DNA from 2 places in the Alsobacter sp. R-9 genome. Region 1 is predicted to be linked to the other one. Evidence: predicted binding sites of a transcription regulator. Region 1 holds the regulator's gene; the other holds the start of a gene.
The links. The regulator HrcA, encoded in region 1, represses chaperone genes, less so after heat shock. The targets are predictions, from matches to a motif close to GTTAGCACTCNCNNNNNGNGAGTGCTAAC.
Positions count from the first base shown of each region.

Region 2: groES (co-chaperone GroES) is a predicted target of HrcA. The motif match lies at 3,990-4,018, and genes of this name have one in related genera.

Region 1 covers NZ_JBTSWJ010000003.1:159,434-168,175, reverse strand. Annotated here, with positions in the region: gene ACX9GQ_RS06285 (cupin domain-containing protein) at 1-78, shown strand, start outside; gene ACX9GQ_RS06280 (TIGR00645 family protein) at 197-712, shown strand; gene lepA (translation elongation factor 4) at 1,219-3,024, opposite strand; gene hrcA (heat-inducible transcriptional repressor HrcA) at 3,787-4,872, opposite strand; gene rph (ribonuclease PH) at 5,173-5,886, shown strand; gene rdgB (RdgB/HAM1 family non-canonical purine NTP pyrophosphatase) at 5,957-6,586, shown strand; gene ACX9GQ_RS06255 (trimeric intracellular cation channel family protein) at 6,612-7,247, opposite strand; gene ACX9GQ_RS06250 (c-type cytochrome) at 7,661-8,116, opposite strand; gene ACX9GQ_RS06245 (hypothetical protein) at 8,347-8,670, shown strand.
Region 2 covers NZ_JBTSWJ010000006.1:265,147-273,888, forward strand. Annotated here, with positions in the region: gene ACX9GQ_RS12280 (ATP phosphoribosyltransferase regulatory subunit) at 1-36, shown strand, start outside; gene hisG (ATP phosphoribosyltransferase) at 33-1,019, shown strand; gene ACX9GQ_RS12290 (META domain-containing protein) at 1,304-1,744, shown strand; gene groL (chaperonin GroEL) at 1,942-3,579, opposite strand; gene groES (co-chaperone GroES) at 3,638-3,928, opposite strand; gene ACX9GQ_RS12305 (lipopolysaccharide biosynthesis protein) at 4,182-5,600, shown strand; gene chlG (chlorophyll synthase ChlG) at 5,608-6,495, opposite strand; gene ACX9GQ_RS12315 (MFS transporter) at 6,527-7,750, opposite strand; gene glf (UDP-galactopyranose mutase) at 7,874-8,742, opposite strand, start outside.

The sequences.
Region 1 (8,742 bases):
CTCACCGACATCCCGCGCATCATCGCCCTGTCGCAGGAGCACGAGGTCGACTTCCTGCCCCCCGAGGCCAACGACTGACCGGCGGGCGGGGTCCCGCCCCGTCTCCCCATGGGGATTGCGCCCCGTGAGTCATCCGCTGGCGCCGCGCCTGCGCATATGGTGCAGGTGAAGGCACGCTGATTCGCGCGGGGACGGCATGATCGAACGGACGCTCGAGAAGTTCCTCTTCGCCAGCCGCTGGCTGCTGGCGCCGTTCTACGTGTCGCTGGTGGTGGCGCTGGCCCTGCTGCTGGTGAAGACCATGCAGGAGGTGTGGCACTTCATCCTGCACGTCGGCGAGCAGGGCGAGGCGGACGTCATCCTGGCGGTGCTGTCTCTCATCGACCTCACCTTCACCGGCTCGCTGATCGTCATCGTCATCTTCTCGGGCTACGAGAACTTCGTCTCCAAGATCGACGAGAACGAGCACAAGGACTGGCCCGAGTGGATGGGCAAGATCGACTTCAGCGGCCTCAAGCTGAAGCTGCTCTCCTCGATCGTCGCGATCTCGGCGATCCAGCTGCTCAAGGCCTTCATGAACATCAAGAACACCTCGGACCGCGACCTGCAGTGGCTGGTCATCGTCCACCTCGTGTTCGTCGGCTCGGGCGTCATCCTCGCGCTCACCGACAAGATCTCCGCCGAGACGAAGCCGGCCAAGGCGGCGAAGTAGGGCGGTCGCGAGTGCGAGGGCCGCGAGCGTCGGCCGTCGACGTCGACGGCCCGGTTCGCCCCGGCCCGGTTCGCCCCGGCGTCATGCTCGCCAGCGGCGCCGCGTCTCCCCGCGTCATCCCCGGCCGGAGCGGCGCAGCCGCGGAGGGGAAGGGGATCCACGGGATGTCGCGGCACGGTGGTCTGGATCCCCTTCCCGACCGGCTGCGCCGGTCGCCGGGGATGACGGCGGGAGGTCGGCAGCAGCGCCGCAACATCGCCAGAAGGCTATCAGGTCAGGCGCGCAAGGACACGGACAATGAAGGACACGGCGTTCCCCACGACGTTCCAGAGGAATGCGCGGGCCATCTCGACGATCCAGTCGCCGCGGTCCCCGTCCCTCGGTGTGCCGGGGCCGGATTGGACGTCCTGTTCGTATTCGCGTGTGGGGGGTCGCGAAGCTCAGGCGGCATTCGGTGACGATACTGCCCCCAGCTGGAGTGACGCCACCAACCGGCAGTTGCCGCCTCAGCTGTCCATCTTCAGGGCGGCGATGAAGGCTTCCTGGGGAATTTCCACCCGACCGAACTGGCGCATGCGCTTCTTGCCCTCCTTCTGCTTGTCGAGGAGCTTGCGCTTGCGGGTGATGTCGCCGCCGTAGCACTTCGCCGTCACGTCCTTGCGGAGCGCGGAGATGGTCTCGCGGGCGATGATCTTGCCGCCGATGGCCGCCTGGATCGGGATCTGGAAGAGATGCTGCGGGATGAGTTCCTTCAGCTTCTCGCACATCGCCCGGCCGCGCCCCTCGGCGCGGGTGCGGTGGACCAGCATGGACAGCGCGTCGACCGGCTCGGCGTTGACGAGGATCGACATCTTCACGAGGTCGCCGGGCTTGTAGTCGGTGAGGTGGTAGTCGAAGGAGGCGTAGCCCTTCGAGATCGACTTCAGCCGGTCGTAGAAGTCGAACACCACCTCGTTCAGCGGCAGGTCGTAGACGACCATGGCGCGCTTGCCGACGTAGTTGAGGTCGACCTGCGAGCCGCGGCGGTCCTGGCACAGCTTGAGGATGCCGCCGAGATACTCGTCCGGCGTGAGGATCGTGGCGCGGATCCACGGCTCCTGGATCTCCTCGATCTTCATCACGTCGGGCATGTCGGCCGGGTTGTGGAGCTCGATCTCCTCGCCGGTCTTCATGCCGATCTTGTAGATCACCGACGGGGCGGTCGCGATCAGGTCGAGGTTGAACTCGCGCTCCAGCCGCTCCTGGATGATCTCGAGGTGCAGCAGGCCGAGGAAGCCGCAGCGGAAGCCGAAGCCGAGCGCCGCCGAGCTCTCCATCTCGTAGCTGAAGCTGGCGTCGTTGAGGCGCAGCTTGCCCATCGCCGCCCGCAGGTCCTCGAACTGCGCCGCGTCCACCGGGAAGAGGCCGCAGAACACCACCGGCTGCGCCGGCTTGAAGCCCGGCAGCGCGGCGGCCGTCTGGCGCCGCGTCTCGGTGATGGTGTCGCCGACGCGGGTGTCGGCGACCTGCTTGATCTGCGCGGTGATGAAGCCGACCTCACCGGGGCCGAGCTGCTCGACGTCGGTCATCTTCGGCTTGAACACGCCGATGCGGTCGACCTCGTAGCGGGCGCCGGTGCCCATCATCGTGATGTCGGAGCCCTTCCGCAGCACTCCGTCGACGACGCGCACCATCACGACGACGCCGAGATAGGCGTCGTACCAGCTGTCGACCAGCAGGGCCTTCAGCGGCGCCTTCTCGTCGCCGGTGGGCGGCGGCAGGCGGGTGACGATCGCTTCCAGCACCGCCTCGATGTTGAGGCCGGTCTTGGCCGAGATCGGCACCGCGTCGGAGGCGTCCAGCCCGATGACCTCCTCGATCTGCGCTTTGATGCGGTCGGGCTCGGCCGCCGGCAGGTCGATCTTGTTGAGGACCGGGACGATCTCGTGGTTGGCGTCGAGCGCGTGGTAGACGTTGGCGAGCGTCTGGGCCTCCACGCCCTGCGAGGCGTCGACAACCAGCAGCGAGCCCTCGCAGGCGGCCAGCGAGCGCGACACCTCGTAGGCGAAGTCGACGTGGCCGGGCGTGTCCATCAGGTTGAGGATGTAGGACTTGCCGTCCTTCGCCTTGTAGTCGAGGCGCACCGTGTTGGCCTTGATGGTGATGCCGCGCTCGCGCTCGATGTCCATCGAGTCCAGCACCTGGTCGACCATCTCGCGTTCGGACAGCCCGCCGGTGAACTGGATCAGCCGGTCGGCGAGCGTCGACTTCCCGTGGTCGATGTGGGCGACGATCGAGAAGTTGCGGATGTTGTCGATGGGGTGCGCGGTCATGCGGGGGCAAATAGCAGCCGCGCCGCGGTTTTCCAAGCGACACTCGGGCGCGGGGGCCGGCGCGCCGGAGACCACCGCCGCCGGCCCGGCGCCTTCCGGCGTCCCCGACGCCATGGCCCCGCCCGCCGCGTCGACGGCCGCCTCCCCCGTCGGCGTGCCGGACGGGGCATCGCCCGCCAGAAGGGCTGCGACCTGCGCCGGCGTCAGGATCACGGGATCGGGGAAGGGGCGGACAGTGTGGCAATCGACGAACATCGCAACGGCCTCTGGGGAAAATTGACGACGGGAAACGGCAGGCAGACGACAATGGGATCGTGAACTATCGGTTTATTTTCCTATCATGAGCTGCCATGGGCGTCAAGGGCATCCCCGTCGCCCCGCCTGGGGGGAGAAGGGGACGCGCACGCGCCGGGCTTGCCCGGCTCGTGCCTCAAGGAATGCGGGAGCGGGTAACAGCCCGCGCCCGCTGCGCCGGATGAGGGGCGCCTGCAGGACCCTCGGCCCGTCACCGCCCCCTCCCCGTCATCCCCGGCCGGAGCGGCGCAGCCGCGGAGGGGAAGGGGATCCAAGGGATCGGGGGACCCCGCGTGACCGCCGCAGCTTGGCCTGGATCCCCTTCCCGCGCCTTCGGCGCGCCGGGGATGACGGCGGGAGAGGCTGCACGCCGGGATGCTGGCGGCGGGCCAGAGGATGGTCGGAGGGCCGGAGCGGACGGGAACCTTGGGCGTCGGACGACAGCGGTGGAGGGCTCGCCCCGCCGCGCTAGCGGTTGCCTTCCAGCAGGCGGCTGACGACGCGGGCGGTGTAGTCGACCATCGGTACGATGCGCGCGTAGTTCAGCCGCGTGGGGCCGATGACGCCGACGACGCCGACGATGGTGTGGCTGGCGTCGCGGAAGGGCGCGGCGATCAGCGAGGAGCCCGACAGGGAGAACAGCTTGTTCTCCGAGCCTATGAAGATGCGCACGCCCTCGGCGCTCTCGGCCCGGGTCAGGAGGTCGATCACCTCCTTCTTCGTCTCGAGGTCGGCGAACAGCAGGCGGATGCGCTCGAGGTCCTCGGCGGCGTGCAGGTCCTCCAGCAGGTTGGCCTGCCCGCGCACGATGAGCTGGCGCCCCTCGGAGGGGCCGCCCCAGCTGGCGAGGCCGCTCTCGACGAGCCGAGCCGTGAGCACGTCGAGCTCCTGCTCGGCGCGCTTGCGCTCGGTCTCGATCTCGGCGGCGATGTCGGCGATGGTCTTGCCGCGGATGCGCGCCAGCAGGTAGTTCGAGGCCTCGGCCAGCGCCGAGGCCGGCAGGCCCGCCGGCAGGTCGACGAGGCGGTTCTCGACCGAGCCGTCGTCGCCGACCAGGACGACCAGCGCGCGGGTCTGGTCGAGGCGGACGAACTCGATGTGGCGCAGGCGCTTGGCGGCCTTCGACGTCACCACCACGCCGGCCCCGCGCGACAGGCCGGACAGCAGCGCGCCGGCCTCCGACAGCAGGCCCTCGGTGGTCTTGCCCTGCCCCGCCGCGCGCACCTCCGCCTCGATGCGCGAGCGGTCCTCGGCGGAGACGTCGCCCACCTGCAGCAGCGCGTCGACGAAGAAGCGCAGGCCCGCCTCGGTCGGCAGGCGCCCGGCGCTCGTGTGCGGCGCGTAGATGAGGCCCGCCGACTCGAGGTCGGCCATGACGTTGCGCACCGAGGCGGGCGACAGCGTCATCGGCAGGATGCGCGACAGGTTGCGCGAGCCCACCGGCTCGCCCGTGGCGAGGTAGCTCTCGACGATGCGCCGGAAGATCTCGCGCGACCGCTCGTTGATGTCGACCAGCGCGCTGCGTCCCGGTTGGCTCGACTCAGGCCTGTTCATGCCCTCCACCGTGCGCCCTAACGCTGCCGTGCGCTAGAGTGTGGGGATGGCGGGCGTTGCGATCAAGGCGGCGAGGCGAGCCCGTCCTCCGCTTCGTCGTCGCATCCCCGCCACACCGGCGCGCCGCCGCCGGTCCGTCCCTTCTCCCCGCCTGCGGGGAAAAGGGGAGCGGCACCTCTGCGGGCGAACGTGACCAGCCTGCCGCACCTCGCGCGCATTTGCGGTTCCGCCCCGCGCCATCCTGCTCTAGAAGCGAGCCGCGGACGCCCGCGGCGGGCGCCGGAACACGGGGATCCCCTGATGCGACCCTCCAAGCGCGCTGCCGACGAACTGCGCAAGGTCAGCCTCGAGCGCGGCATCGCGCGCTATGCCGAGGGCTCCTGCCTGGTGAAGTTCGGCGAAACCCACGTCCTGTGCACGGCGAGCCTCGAGGAGCGCGGGCCGCCGTGGCTGCGTGGCACCGGCAAGGGCTGGGTGACGGCCGAGTACGCCATGCTGCCGCGCGCCACGCACGAGCGGACGCGCCGCGAAGTGACCGCCGGCAAGCCCTCCGGCCGCACGCAGGAAATCCAGCGCCTCATCGGGCGCTCGCTGCGCGCCGTGGTGGACCTCTCCGCCATCGGCGAGCGCCAGATCGTCATCGACTGCGACGTCCTGCAGGCCGACGGCGGCACCCGCACCGCCGCCATCACCGGCGGCTGGGTGGCGCTGCACGACTGCCTGCAGTGGATGCGCGGCCGCAACATGCTGTCGGGCACGGCCATGAAGGACCACGTGGCGGCGATCTCCTGCGGCATCGCCGGCGGCGTGCCAGTGCTGGACCTCGACTACGCCGAGGATTCCGCCGCCGAGACCGACGCCAACTTCGTCATGACCGGCACCGGCGGCATCGTCGAGGTGCAGGGCACGGCCGAGGGCAAGCCCTTCTCGGAGGAGCAGTTCCTCGCCCTCATGGCGCTCGCCCGCAAGGGCATCGGCCGCCTCGTCGAACTGCAGAAGCTCGCGGTCGGCTGAGCCGGCGGACACCAGGCGCGGACGGCTCCACGGAGCCGCCCCGGGACCTCGACACGACACGGAGCAGGGCATGGCGCGGCGACTGACGGGCCGGGTGGTGATCGCCACCCACAACAAGGGCAAGCTCGCCGAAATGCGCGACCTCCTCGGGCCGCACGGCGTCGACGCCGTGTCGGCGGGCGAGCTCGGCCTTCCGGAGCCGGAGGAGACCGGCACGACCTTCATCGCCAACGCCAAGATCAAGGCCCTGTCGGCGGCGCTGGCGGCGAAACTGCCTGCGATCTCTGACGATTCCGGGCTTTGCGTGGGCGCGCTCGACGGCGCGCCGGGCATCTACTCGGCCCGCTGGGCGGGGCCGTCGAAGGACTTCGCCCAGGCCATGGAGAAGGTCGAGGCGGCGCTGCGCGAGCGCGACGCCTTCGAGCCCGCCGACCGGCGCGCGTGGTTCGTCTCGGCGCTGTGCGTGGCCTGGCCGGACGGGCACACCGAGGAGTTCGAGGCGCGCGTCGACGGCACGCTGGTCTGGCCGCCGCGCGGCGACGCCGGCTTCGGCTACGACCCCATGTTCCTGCCCGACGGGCACGCCCGCACCTTCGGCGAGATGACGGCGACCGAAAAGCACGGCCTGCCCCCGCTCGGGCTCGGCCTCAGCCACCGCGCCCGGGCCTTCGTCATGCTGGCAAGCGACTGCCTCGCCTGAGCTTTTTCTCTCGGGTGCACCGACCTCAGCTGGTGCGGGCGGCGAAGGGCGGCAGCGACCAGTCGAACTGGATCGCCAGCGCGCGCAGTCCGAAGCCGGCGACGAAGCCGACGATGCCGGCCATCGAGTAGCCGAGGCCCAGCACCACGCAGATCGCGAAGGCCGACGAGCCGAGGAAGGCTGCTGTGACGTAGATCTCCTTGCGCAGGACGAGAGGCACCTCGCCGGCGAGGATGTCGCGGATGATGCCGCCGAAGCTCGCGGTCAGCGTGCCGAGCACCACGGCCGTGATGGGGTGGGCGCCGAACCAGAACGCCTTCTGCGCCCCCGTGACGGCGAAGATGCCCAGCCCGAGCGCGTCGGCCCACAGCAGCAGCTGGCGCGGCCGCAGGGCGGCCATGAGGCCGACGACGCGGGTGCCGGCCACGTAGGTGCCGATGCCGACGGCGGCGCAGATGACGAGGTCGGTCGGGTCGACGATCCAGAACACGGGCTGGCCGAGCAGCACGTCGCGCATCGACCCGCCGCCGATGCCCGTGACCGTGGCGAGCAGCGCGAAGCCGAACGGGTCCATGCCCTTGCGCGCCGCGACGAGCGCGCCCGTCAGGGCGAAGACGCCGACGCCGATCCACTCGACGATGTCACCCCAGTTCACGTCCATGCCCTGCTCCTGCATCCGGCGGAGCCCTTCTAGAGCATGTGGCGCAAAGAGGGAGTCCGCATGTTTGCAAGGTCTGGCCGGCGCGGATGCCGGGGCGGGCCACGACGGTGAGGCGCCGCCGTCGCGCCGCTGCTCCTCCCTCCCCGGTTCCGGCCAGGGCCGCCCGGAGCGAAGCGCCGGACGATGAGGGGCGACGACCCCTCATCCGGCCCTTCGGGCCACCTTCTCCCCGCAGGCGGGGCGAAGGGCCGGCGGCTCCGGCTCGAAACTGGACGTCCTGACCCGCTGCGGCAGCCTCGGAACACGGTCGAGACAACGGCCGCAGCGGCGGGGCGTCCCTTCGCCCCGCTCGCGGGGAGAAGGTGCCTCCGCGAAAGCGGAGGCAGATGAGGGGCGGGCGGCGCCCCCGGGACTCACTTCAGCGAGGCGAGGTAGTCGGCCGCGGCCGCGGCGTCGGCCTTCGACAGGCGGTAGGGAGGCATCGGCGGCCGGGGTTCGGAGCCGTCCGGGCGCCTGCCGGTCTGCAGGAAGGTCGCCATCTGCGCCTTGGTCCAGCCGGCGGGCAGGCCGGCGATGGGCGGCGCGACGTCGGCCCACGGCATCTCCATCAGCGGCTTGAAGCCGACGGGCGCGCCCTGCAGGGCCGTCGCCTTGACGATCTGGCCCTTGGCGTCGCGGGCCGAATGGCAGTCGCTGCACATGCCGATGTTCTCGACGAGGTAGCGGCCGCGCGCCACCGAGGCGCTCTCGGCGGCGCGCACGGGCGCCGCGAAGAGCGCCAGGCCGGCGCAGACGAGGGCAGTGACGGCCAGCGCGGTGCAGGCCTTGGCGGCGCCGTGCAGGGCGGCGGGGGACATTTCGGAATGCATGATCGTCTCTCTCCCAGGGCCGGTGCCGGCGAATCCCGCTCCGCCGGCCGGCATGGCCCCGCTGGTAGACCCGCCTCCGCGTTCGCCCTGTGCGATATCGCACACCCGGCACGAGCCGCGGGCACGTTGCGTCATGGCGGCGTGGGGGCTACCCCTTGGGCCGTGGGCGCGCCGGCGGCGGCGAATCGGACGGCGCGACCCTGCTGTCGCGTACCGATCGGGAGGCCCGAATGCTGAGGTCGCTGAGCCGCTTCCTGGGCTACTGCCTGCTCGCGGGGGCCTTCATCGCCCTCGTCGTGGACGGGACCCGCACCATCGCCTCCTCGCGGCTCGCCTGGATGACGGCCGAGGGCTTCGTCGAGCGCCTTTCCCCCGCCGCCCTCGCCTCCCTTCGCTCGGGCCTCGCCGGGCTCCACCCGATGCTGTGGGACCCGGTGACGACGACGCTGCTGCGCGGGCCGCTCGTGGTGGTCCTGTTCGTGCTGGGTCTCGCGCTCGTGCTGGCTGCCGCCGGCGGGCGGGAACCCGAGGTCGGCACCGTCTCTCGCCGCTGAGACGCCGTCGCCGGGCGGGAATCCCGCTGGACCTGCGGCGCCGCTCACGCGATCCTGATCGCCACGGGCCTC
Region 2 (8,742 bases), on a different contig from region 1:
ATCTGGCTCGAACGCCTCGCGGAGGCCGTGCGATGAGCGTGTCGCTGGACGCCCCCCTCACCCTCGCCGTCCCCTCAAAGGGCCGGCTGCAGGAGAACACCTTCTCCTTCTTCGCCCGCGCCGGCCTGCCGCTGGTGCAGGGACGCGGCAGCCGCGACTACCGCGGCACCATCGCCGGCGTCGCGGACGTCGAGGTCCTGTTCCTCTCCGCCTCCGAGATCGCGCGAGAGCTCTCGCAGGGCGGCGCTCACCTCGGCATCACCGGCGAGGACCTCATCCGTGAGTCGATCCCCGACGCCGACCGCAAGCTGGAGTTGCTGACGCCGCTCGGCTTCGGCCATGCCAACGTGGTCGTGGCGGTGCCGCAGGCGTGGATCGACGTGCGCCGCATGGCCGACCTCGAGGACGTGGCTTCCGCCTTCCGCGCCCGCCACGGCAGCAAGATGCGGGTCGCGACGAAGTACGTGAACCTGACCCGCGCCTGGTTCGCCAGCCATGGCGTCGCCGACTACCGGATCGTCGAGAGCCTCGGCGCCACCGAGGGGGCCCCCGCGTCCGGCTCGGCCGAGCTCATCGTCGACATCACCACGACGGGCGCCACGCTCGCCGCCAACGCGCTGAAGGTGGTGGAGGATGGCATCATGCTGCGCAGCGAGGCGAACCTCGTCGCCTCCGTGACGGCGCCGTGGGGGACCCGCGCCCGCGCGGCCGTCACCTCCATCCTCGCGCGCATCGCCGCCGAGGAGCAGGCCCGCACCTCGCGGGAGGTCCGCGCGCTGTGGCCCGGGGCGACTCCCGCCGACATCGCGACGGCCGAGGCGCGCTTCAGTGCCCGCGGCCTGTGGACAGGAACGGACCTCGGCGAGCGCATCGTGCTGGAGTGCCCGCGGAACACCGTCTTCGCGCTGGCGGAATGGCTCGTCGGCCAGGGCGCCACCCGCGTTTCGGTCGCGGAGGCCGACTACGTCTTCACGGCGTCCAACCCGCTCATCGAGCGGCTGGAGCGGCGAATCGGCTGAGGACGGGGAAGGGATCTGGTCCTTGCACCGGTCCTCCGCCCAAAAAAGAGGCCGCCCCCGGGGGAGAGGGCGGCCTCGGCGAAGATGGCAGGCAAGCTTACGGGGGGTATGCCGCCTGCCGGGGAGAGACGTCGGGGGACGTCGGCTTGATCTACGCCCTGTCGTCGGGCCCGGATCACGACAGCCTGAGAAAAAATGTTCCTTCGCGGAGCATGCCACCCGGCGTTGCGGCGATGGGGCGACATGTCTATTCTCCGCGCCGCTTCACGGAGTCCATCGCGACCATGCCCCTGCGCCTTTCGTCGTCCGCCCGCGCCGCCCTCTTCGGCCTTGCCGCCGCAGCCGGTGTCGCCGCCGCAGGCGCGCCGGCCCTCGCCCAGGGCGCCAAGCCGAAGCAGTTCCCCTTCGGCTCTCAGTGGACGCTGCAGACTTTCGCCGGCAAGCCGATTGCCGACAACAAGCCGACGATCATCGTCGACGAGTCCCTGCGCGCCCGCGGCTTCGCCGGCTGCAATACCTATTCCGCGTCCGCCTACCCGCTGGCGCAGCAGCGCTTCGCAGTCGGCCCCCTCGCCGTGACCCGCAAGGCCTGCGACAAGGCCCTGATGGACCGCGAGCGTGCTTTCCTGGTCATCCTGCGCACGGCCGCGACGTGGGACGTGAAGGACGGCCAGCTCGTCATCACCGGCCAGAACGGCGAACTGCGCTTCGACCGCACGCTCTGAGGCGCCCGGCGCGCACGCCGGCGCCCGCACTCTCGAATCTCTCCGACTGAAGGGGTTCTCCGGCACCGCCTGCCGGCAGGATGCGCGTGCGCGCGAACCTGGTCCGCCGCGGTGGCTGCCGACGCCTCCCGGGATGCGTCCAAACGAGAAAGGGCGCCTCGCGGCGCCCTTTCTGTGTTCCGTGACCGGACGGTGGATCAGAAGTCCATGCCGCCCATGCCGCCGCCGCCCGGCATCGCCGGGGCCGGCTTGTCCTTCGGCAGCTCGGCCACCATGGCCTCGGTCGTGATCAGCAGGCCGGACACCGAAGCGGCATCCTGGAGAGCCGTGCGGACCACCTTGGCCGGGTCGACGATGCCGGCGTCGAGCATGTCGACGTACTGCTCCGTCTGGGCATTGAAGCCGAAGGTCTGCGACTTGTTCTCGCCGATCTTGCCGACGACGATCGAACCCTCGACGCCCGCGTTCTCGACGATCTGGCGGATGGGGGCCTCGAGGGCCTTCATCACGATGTTGATGCCGGCCTGAACGTCGGCGTTGTCCGACTTCAGCTTCGACACGGCGCCCTTGGCGCGCAGGAGAGCGGTGCCGCCGCCGGGGACGATGCCCTCTTCCACCGCAGCGCGGGTGGCGTTGAGCGCGTCGTCGACGCGGTCCTTCTTCTCCTTCACCTCGACCTCGGTCGCGCCGCCGACGCGGATCACCGCGACGCCGCCCGCGAGCTTCGCCAGACGCTCCTGCAGCTTCTCGCGGTCGTAGTCCGAGGTGGTCTCCTCGATCTGCGCCTTGATCTGCTGGACGCGGGCCTCGATGTCCTTCTTCTTGCCGGCGCCGTCGACGATCGTGGTGTTCTCCTTCTCGATGCGCACCTTCTTGGCGCGGCCGAGCATGTTGAGCGTCACCGACTCGAGCTTGATGCCGAGGTCTTCGGCGATCATCTGGCCCGACGTAAGGACCGCGATGTCCTCGAGCATCGCCTTGCGGCGATCACCGAAGCCCGGGGCCTTCACCGCCGCGACCTTGAGGCCGCCGCGCAGCTTGTTGACGACGAGCGTCGCGAGGGCCTCGCCCTCGACGTCCTCGGCGATGATCAGCAGCGGCTTGCCCGTCTGCACGACCGCCTCGAGGATCGGCAGCATCGCCTGCAGCGACGACAGCTTCTTCTCGTGGATGAGGATGTAGGGGTCCTCGAGCTCGGCGACCATCTTCTCCGCGTTCGTGATGAAGTACGGGGAGAGGTAGCCGCGGTCGAACTGCATGCCCTCGACGACGTCGAGCTCGGTCTCGAGGCTCTTGGCCTCCTCGACCGTGATGACGCCCTCGTTGCCGACCTTCTGCATCGCCTGGGCGATCATCTCGCCGATCGACGAGTCGCCGTTGGCGGAGATCGTGCCGACCTGGGCCACCTCGGCCGAGGACTTCACCTTCTTGGCGCGGGCCGAGATGTCCTTGATGGCCGCGGCGACGGCGAGATCGACGCCGCGCTTCAGGTCCATCGGGTTCATGCCGGCGGCCACCGCCTTGGCGCCTTCCTTCACGATCGCCTGGGCGAGCACCGTGGCCGTCGTCGTGCCGTCACCGGCGACGTCGTTGGTCTTCGAGGCCACTTCGCGCACCATCTGGGCGCCCATGTTCTCGAACTTGTCCTCGAGCTCGATCTCCTTGGCGACGGTGACGCCGTCCTTGGTGATGCGGGGAGCGCCGAAGCTCTTCTCGATGACGACGTTGCGGCCCTTGGGGCCGAGGGTCACCTTCACCGCGTTGGCGAGGATGTCCACGCCGCGCAGCATCTTGTCGCGGGCGTCGGAGGAAAAGCGTACGTCCTTGGCAGCCATGACGTTTAGCTCCTAATGCAGGGATTTACGGGGTGGCGTGTGCGAGCAGGCCGGAGCCTTACTTGCCGATCACGCCCATGATGTCGGACTCCTTCATGATCAGGAGGTCCTGGCCGTCGATCTTCACTTCCGTGCCCGACCACTTGCCGAACAGGACGCGGTCGCCCTTCTTCACGTCGAGCGGCACGAGCTTGCCGGTCTCGTCGCGGGCACCCGAGCCCACCGCGATGATCTCGCCCTCCTGGGGCTTCTCCTTGGCGGAATCCGGGATGATGATGCCGCCCTTGGTCTTCTCCTCGGACTCGAGGCGGCGGACGACGACGCGGTCGTGCAGCGGACGGAACTTCATGGTGTCTCTTTCCTCTCGGCGACGCGCCCAACGGCGCTGAAGCGATCCTGAACGGGGACCTGTTAGCACTCAGTCTGAGCGAGTGCCAAAGGCGTTGCGGAGATAGGCAGGCCCCATCGCGCTGTCAAGGCCGAGCGCATCGCCAAAACACGGCGGCGCGCCGTCTTAATCGATCCGCCACCCGGTTTGGTTACCGTCGCACGCGAACGAGGCGGGCCGATGGCGGCCCGCGCCACCGCTTCCGGACGCCGATTTGGGCCTGATCGCAAGCTTCCTCGTCAACTCGCTCGGCAATTTCGCGCTCGGCCTGCTGCTGGCCGCGGCGCTGGGGCCGTCGGCCTTCGGCCTCTATGCGGTCAGCGTCGCGGGAGCCGGCGCCCTCGCGTCACCCGCGCTCGACTGGCTGCGCCACGCCGCCACCCGCCACGCCGGCCGGGACGGGCAGGACCCCGCGGTGCGCGCCGCGCTCGACGCCGCCGTCGCCGCGACCGCCGGGGTGCTCGGAGCACTCGCGCTGGTAGCGGTTGTGGCCGGACAGGCGGTTCTCGCGCACCCGGGCGTGGCCGCGCTGGCGATCCTGTTCTGCACGCTGAACGCACTCTTCGACTACGTCTCGGCCCTTGCCCGGGCCCGGTTCCTGCAGGCGCACTACGCCCGGCTCGTCCTGCTCCGCAACGGCCTGATGCTGGGGCTGATGGTGCCGGCGGCCGCCCTCACCCACGACGCCGCCGCGACGCTCGCGGCGGGAACGGCAGCGCTCGCGGCCTGCCTCGGCTTCGGGGGGCGGGGCCTGCGCGACCCCGGCGCCCGGCTCGCCCTCGCCCGCCGTGATCTCGTCGCCCGCTTCGCCCTTTACGGCGTGCCACTGATGGCCGCCGGCGGCTTCGCCATGGTTCAGGCCTTCTGGACACGCGCCGCGGTGGCGGGGGACGCCGGGCTGGCCGAGGCAGGGCGCTTCTCCCTCGCCTACGACATGGGCATCCGCGTCGTGGCCGTCACCGCCACGGCCCTCGACGTGCTGCTGTTCCAACTCGCCGTGCGGAAGGAGACGACGGACGGACAGGACGCCGCCCGCCGGCAGGTCGGCGAGAACCTCGTCGTCGTGCTCGCCGTGCTGCTGCCGACGGCACTGGGCTATGGCCTCGTCCTCCCGCACGTCGACGGGCTCCTGGTGCCGCAGGCGTTCCGCGGCGCCTTCGCCGCCTACTCGCTCGCGCTGCTCCCGGGCCTCGCCGCATGGGCGCTGATCCAGTTCGCCCTGTCTCCCGCCTTCCAGATCCGCAGCCGGACGCTGCCGATGCTGCTTCCCCATGCGGCCGGGCTCGGCGGTACCGTCGCCCTGGGCATGGGGCTGGCCCCGGCTCTCGGTCCCATCGGCTACGCCGTCGGTTTCAGCCTCGCGATGGGAGGAGCGCTCCTCCTCGCCGCGGTGCTCGTGGCCGCCCGCGCTCCGGTGCCCGTGCCCTGGAGCCAATGCGCGGGAATCGTCGCCGCGCTCGTGGCCATGACCGCGGCCGTCTGGCCGCTGCGTGGCATCGGCCACCCCGCGGCCGGGCTCCTCGCCAGCATGGCCGTGGGCGGCGGCGTCTATGGAATGGTGCTCGTGCTGCTGGACGGCGCCGGCGCGCGGTCGCGGTGGCGGACCCTGCGGGTGGAGCGCGCGGGAGGCTAGTGCCGCGTCAGAACCCGCGCACGGCGAAGGCCGCGACCATCATCCCGCTGACGTAGAGCGGGACGCCGAAGCCACTGTAGAAGAGCGCCTGCTCCACCGGCGCGCGCAGGAACCGGCGCATGAGCACCGCCTGCCCGGCGAGGAGCGCGAGAACGCCCAGCGCGTGCAGCGGCTGTCCCCACTTCAGCAGCAGCGCGATGACCACCACCTGCGGCAGGGCCATGACGGCGCACGCCACACGGGCCGCGCCGTCCGCGCCGAGCATCACCGGCAGCGAGTCGATGCCCATCTCCGTGTCGCCGCGGATCGACTTGAAGTCGTTGAGCGTCATGATGCCGTGTGCGCCGATGCTGTAGAGCGCCGCGAGCCAGAGCGCCGGGGCCGGCGGCAGTGCGCCGCCGAGCATCACGGCGGCTCCGGTGACCCATGCAAGCCCCTCGTAGGACACGGCGCAGGCCGCGTTGCCCCACCAGCCGTTGCGCTTGAGACGCAGCGGCGGGGCGCTGTAGGCCCAGGCGAGCGCGAGGCCGAGCGCAGCCGCGATGAGCACCCACGACCCCAGCATTGCAGCGACGGCGAGCGAGAGCGCCGTCCACGCACAGGCGATCCACAGGCCCCAGCGCCCCGGGATGCGCCCCGACGGAATGGGGCGCTGCGGCTCGTTGATGGCATCGACCTCCCGGTCGTACCAGTCGTTGACCGCCTGGCTGGTGGCGCAAACGAGCGGGCCGGCCAGCAGGACCCCTACCAGGGCCACGCCCCAGTTCGCCGAGATCGAGACGCCCGACGAGACCACGCCGCAGGCGAAGGCCCACATCGGCGGGAACCACGTGATCGGCTTCAGCAGTTCGAGAACCGCCGAGGGCGCAGGATAGGTGAGAGGCCGGCCGGACATGCCCGAACGCTAGACCTCACACCGCAGAGCGTCAATTTGGATTGACACGGACCCCGCGGCCGATGGGGATGGTCAAGGCCGAAGCCACCGCAAGGTACAGCGCGCTGCCGATGCCGATGGCGCCGATGCCGACGCCCGCATCGAACAGCATGCCGAAGAGAACGGGCGTCGTGGCGGAGCCGACCACCATGATCGCCCCCGCGAGCGCCCGGATCGTGCCGAGGCGGGCCGTGCCGTAGAGCTCGGCCAGCAGGGCCGGCGTGACGACGCCGTTGCCGGCGGCGGAGACTGCCATCAGGGGGAACAGGAGCACCGCGGGTGGCGTGCCGGGCCAGAGCGCCAGGGCGAGCGACGCCACCGCGATCCCGCTGAGGTGAAAGCGGCACATGCGTACCGCGCGGAACCGGTCGACCAGGGAGCCGGCCACCATGGTCGAGATGAGCCCGGAGACGGCATAGGAGGGGACGCCCAGTGCCAGCGCCTCGAGGCCCCAGCCGACCTGCTCGCCGATCAACCGCTGATGGAAGAAGTAGCCGGTCACGATCGCAGGCGGGGCGATCATCGCCGGGACGTAGCAGAGGAACCGCCAGTCGCGCAGCACGTCCCGCCTCCGCTGGAGCAAGCCGGCCGGTGGCGACGCCGCGTCCGGGACGGTGGAGACCGGCCGGACCTCCACCGTCTTGTCGCGCCAGGCCTTCAACAGGATGAGCAGCAGCACGACCGCCAGCACGCCGGCGACACCGCGCCACAGGACCTCCCAGCCGAAGGATGCGAGAACGGCGAGGCCGATGCCGGGGATCACCATCTCGCCCGTCGAGAACCCCAGCGTGGCGATGCCCACGGCGCGGCCGCGGATGGCCTGCGGCAGGCGCGCGGTGCTGGTAATGGCCGCGTGGCCGAGCATGCCCTGCCCGAACAGCCGGAGCGCGAAGAGCGAGAGGACCAGCGCGGCCACGCCCGGGGCCAGCGAGATCGACAGGGCCGCCAGCGCCAGGCCGAGCACGGAGACGGCCGCGTAGGCCTCCGTGGAGACGCGGTCGAGGACGCCGCCGGCCCAGATCATCAGCATCCCTGAGCACAGCGTCGCGAGCGAGTAGGCGGCGCCGAAGCCGCCGTGGGAGAGCCCGAAGGCCTCCCGGATGCCCGGCCCCGAGAGGGAGACGAAGAAGGTCTGGCCGAAGGACGAGCTCAGGGCCAGGCCGTAGCCGAAGGCCACGGTCCCGCCGTGGCGCAGGATGAGCTCGCGAAGCGTCATCCCCGCTTGATACTGGAAGTCGGGGCACTGTGCGGTGCGAAAAGCCCTGCGCCGGGCGCACCGTCGCTCTGCGCACGGCCGCGGTCAGGCAGGGGAGGCGCCGCGCGGGCGCCTCCCCTGCCGCTACTCCGCCGCCTCGGCGGCCGCCGACGCGGGCAGCCCCTGCTGGATCCTCTGGAAGGTGGCCAGCGCCTGCCCGACCACCTGGTCCATGTTGTAATAGCGGTAGGTCGCGAGCCGGCCGACGAACCAGGTGTCCGGCGTCGCCCGCGCCAGCGCCTCGTAGCGCCGGTAGAGCTCGGCGTTCCGCGGCATCGGGATCGGGTAGTAGGGATCGCCCTCGGCGCTCGGGTATTCGGAGGTGAGAGCCGTCATCGGGTGGCGCTGGCCGGTGAGGTGCTTGTACTCCGTGACGCGGGTGTAGTCCTGCGTCTGCGGGTAGTTCACCACGGCCACCGGCTGGTGCCACGTCTTGTCGAGCGCGACATGCTCGAAGCGCAGCGAGCGATACGGCAGCGGCCCGCACCGGTAATCGAAGAAGGCGTCGACAGGGCCGGTGTAGATCAACCGTCGGTAGGGGATGACCTCGCGGATCTGCTCGAACGACGTCTGCAGCATCACGTGAATCCTGGGGTGGTCGAGCATGCGCTCGAACATCCGCGTGTATCCGTGCAGCGGCATCATCTGGAACGCATCGTTGAAGTAGCGGTCGTCCCGGTTGGTGCGGACAGGGACGCGTGCCGTCACCGACTTGTCCAGCTCGGATGGGTCGAGCCCCCACTGCTTGCGCGTGTAGCCGCGGAAGAACTTCTCGTAGAGGTCGCGGCCGACCCGGGAGACGACCACGTCCTCGGAGGTGCGGATCGTTTCGACGGCCTCCGCCTGCCGTGCGAAGAAGGCCTCGACCTCGTCCTCCTTCAGCGAGAGGCCGTAGAGCGCGTTCACCGTGTCGAGGTTGATCGGGATGGGCACCAGCATCCCGTCGACCTCCG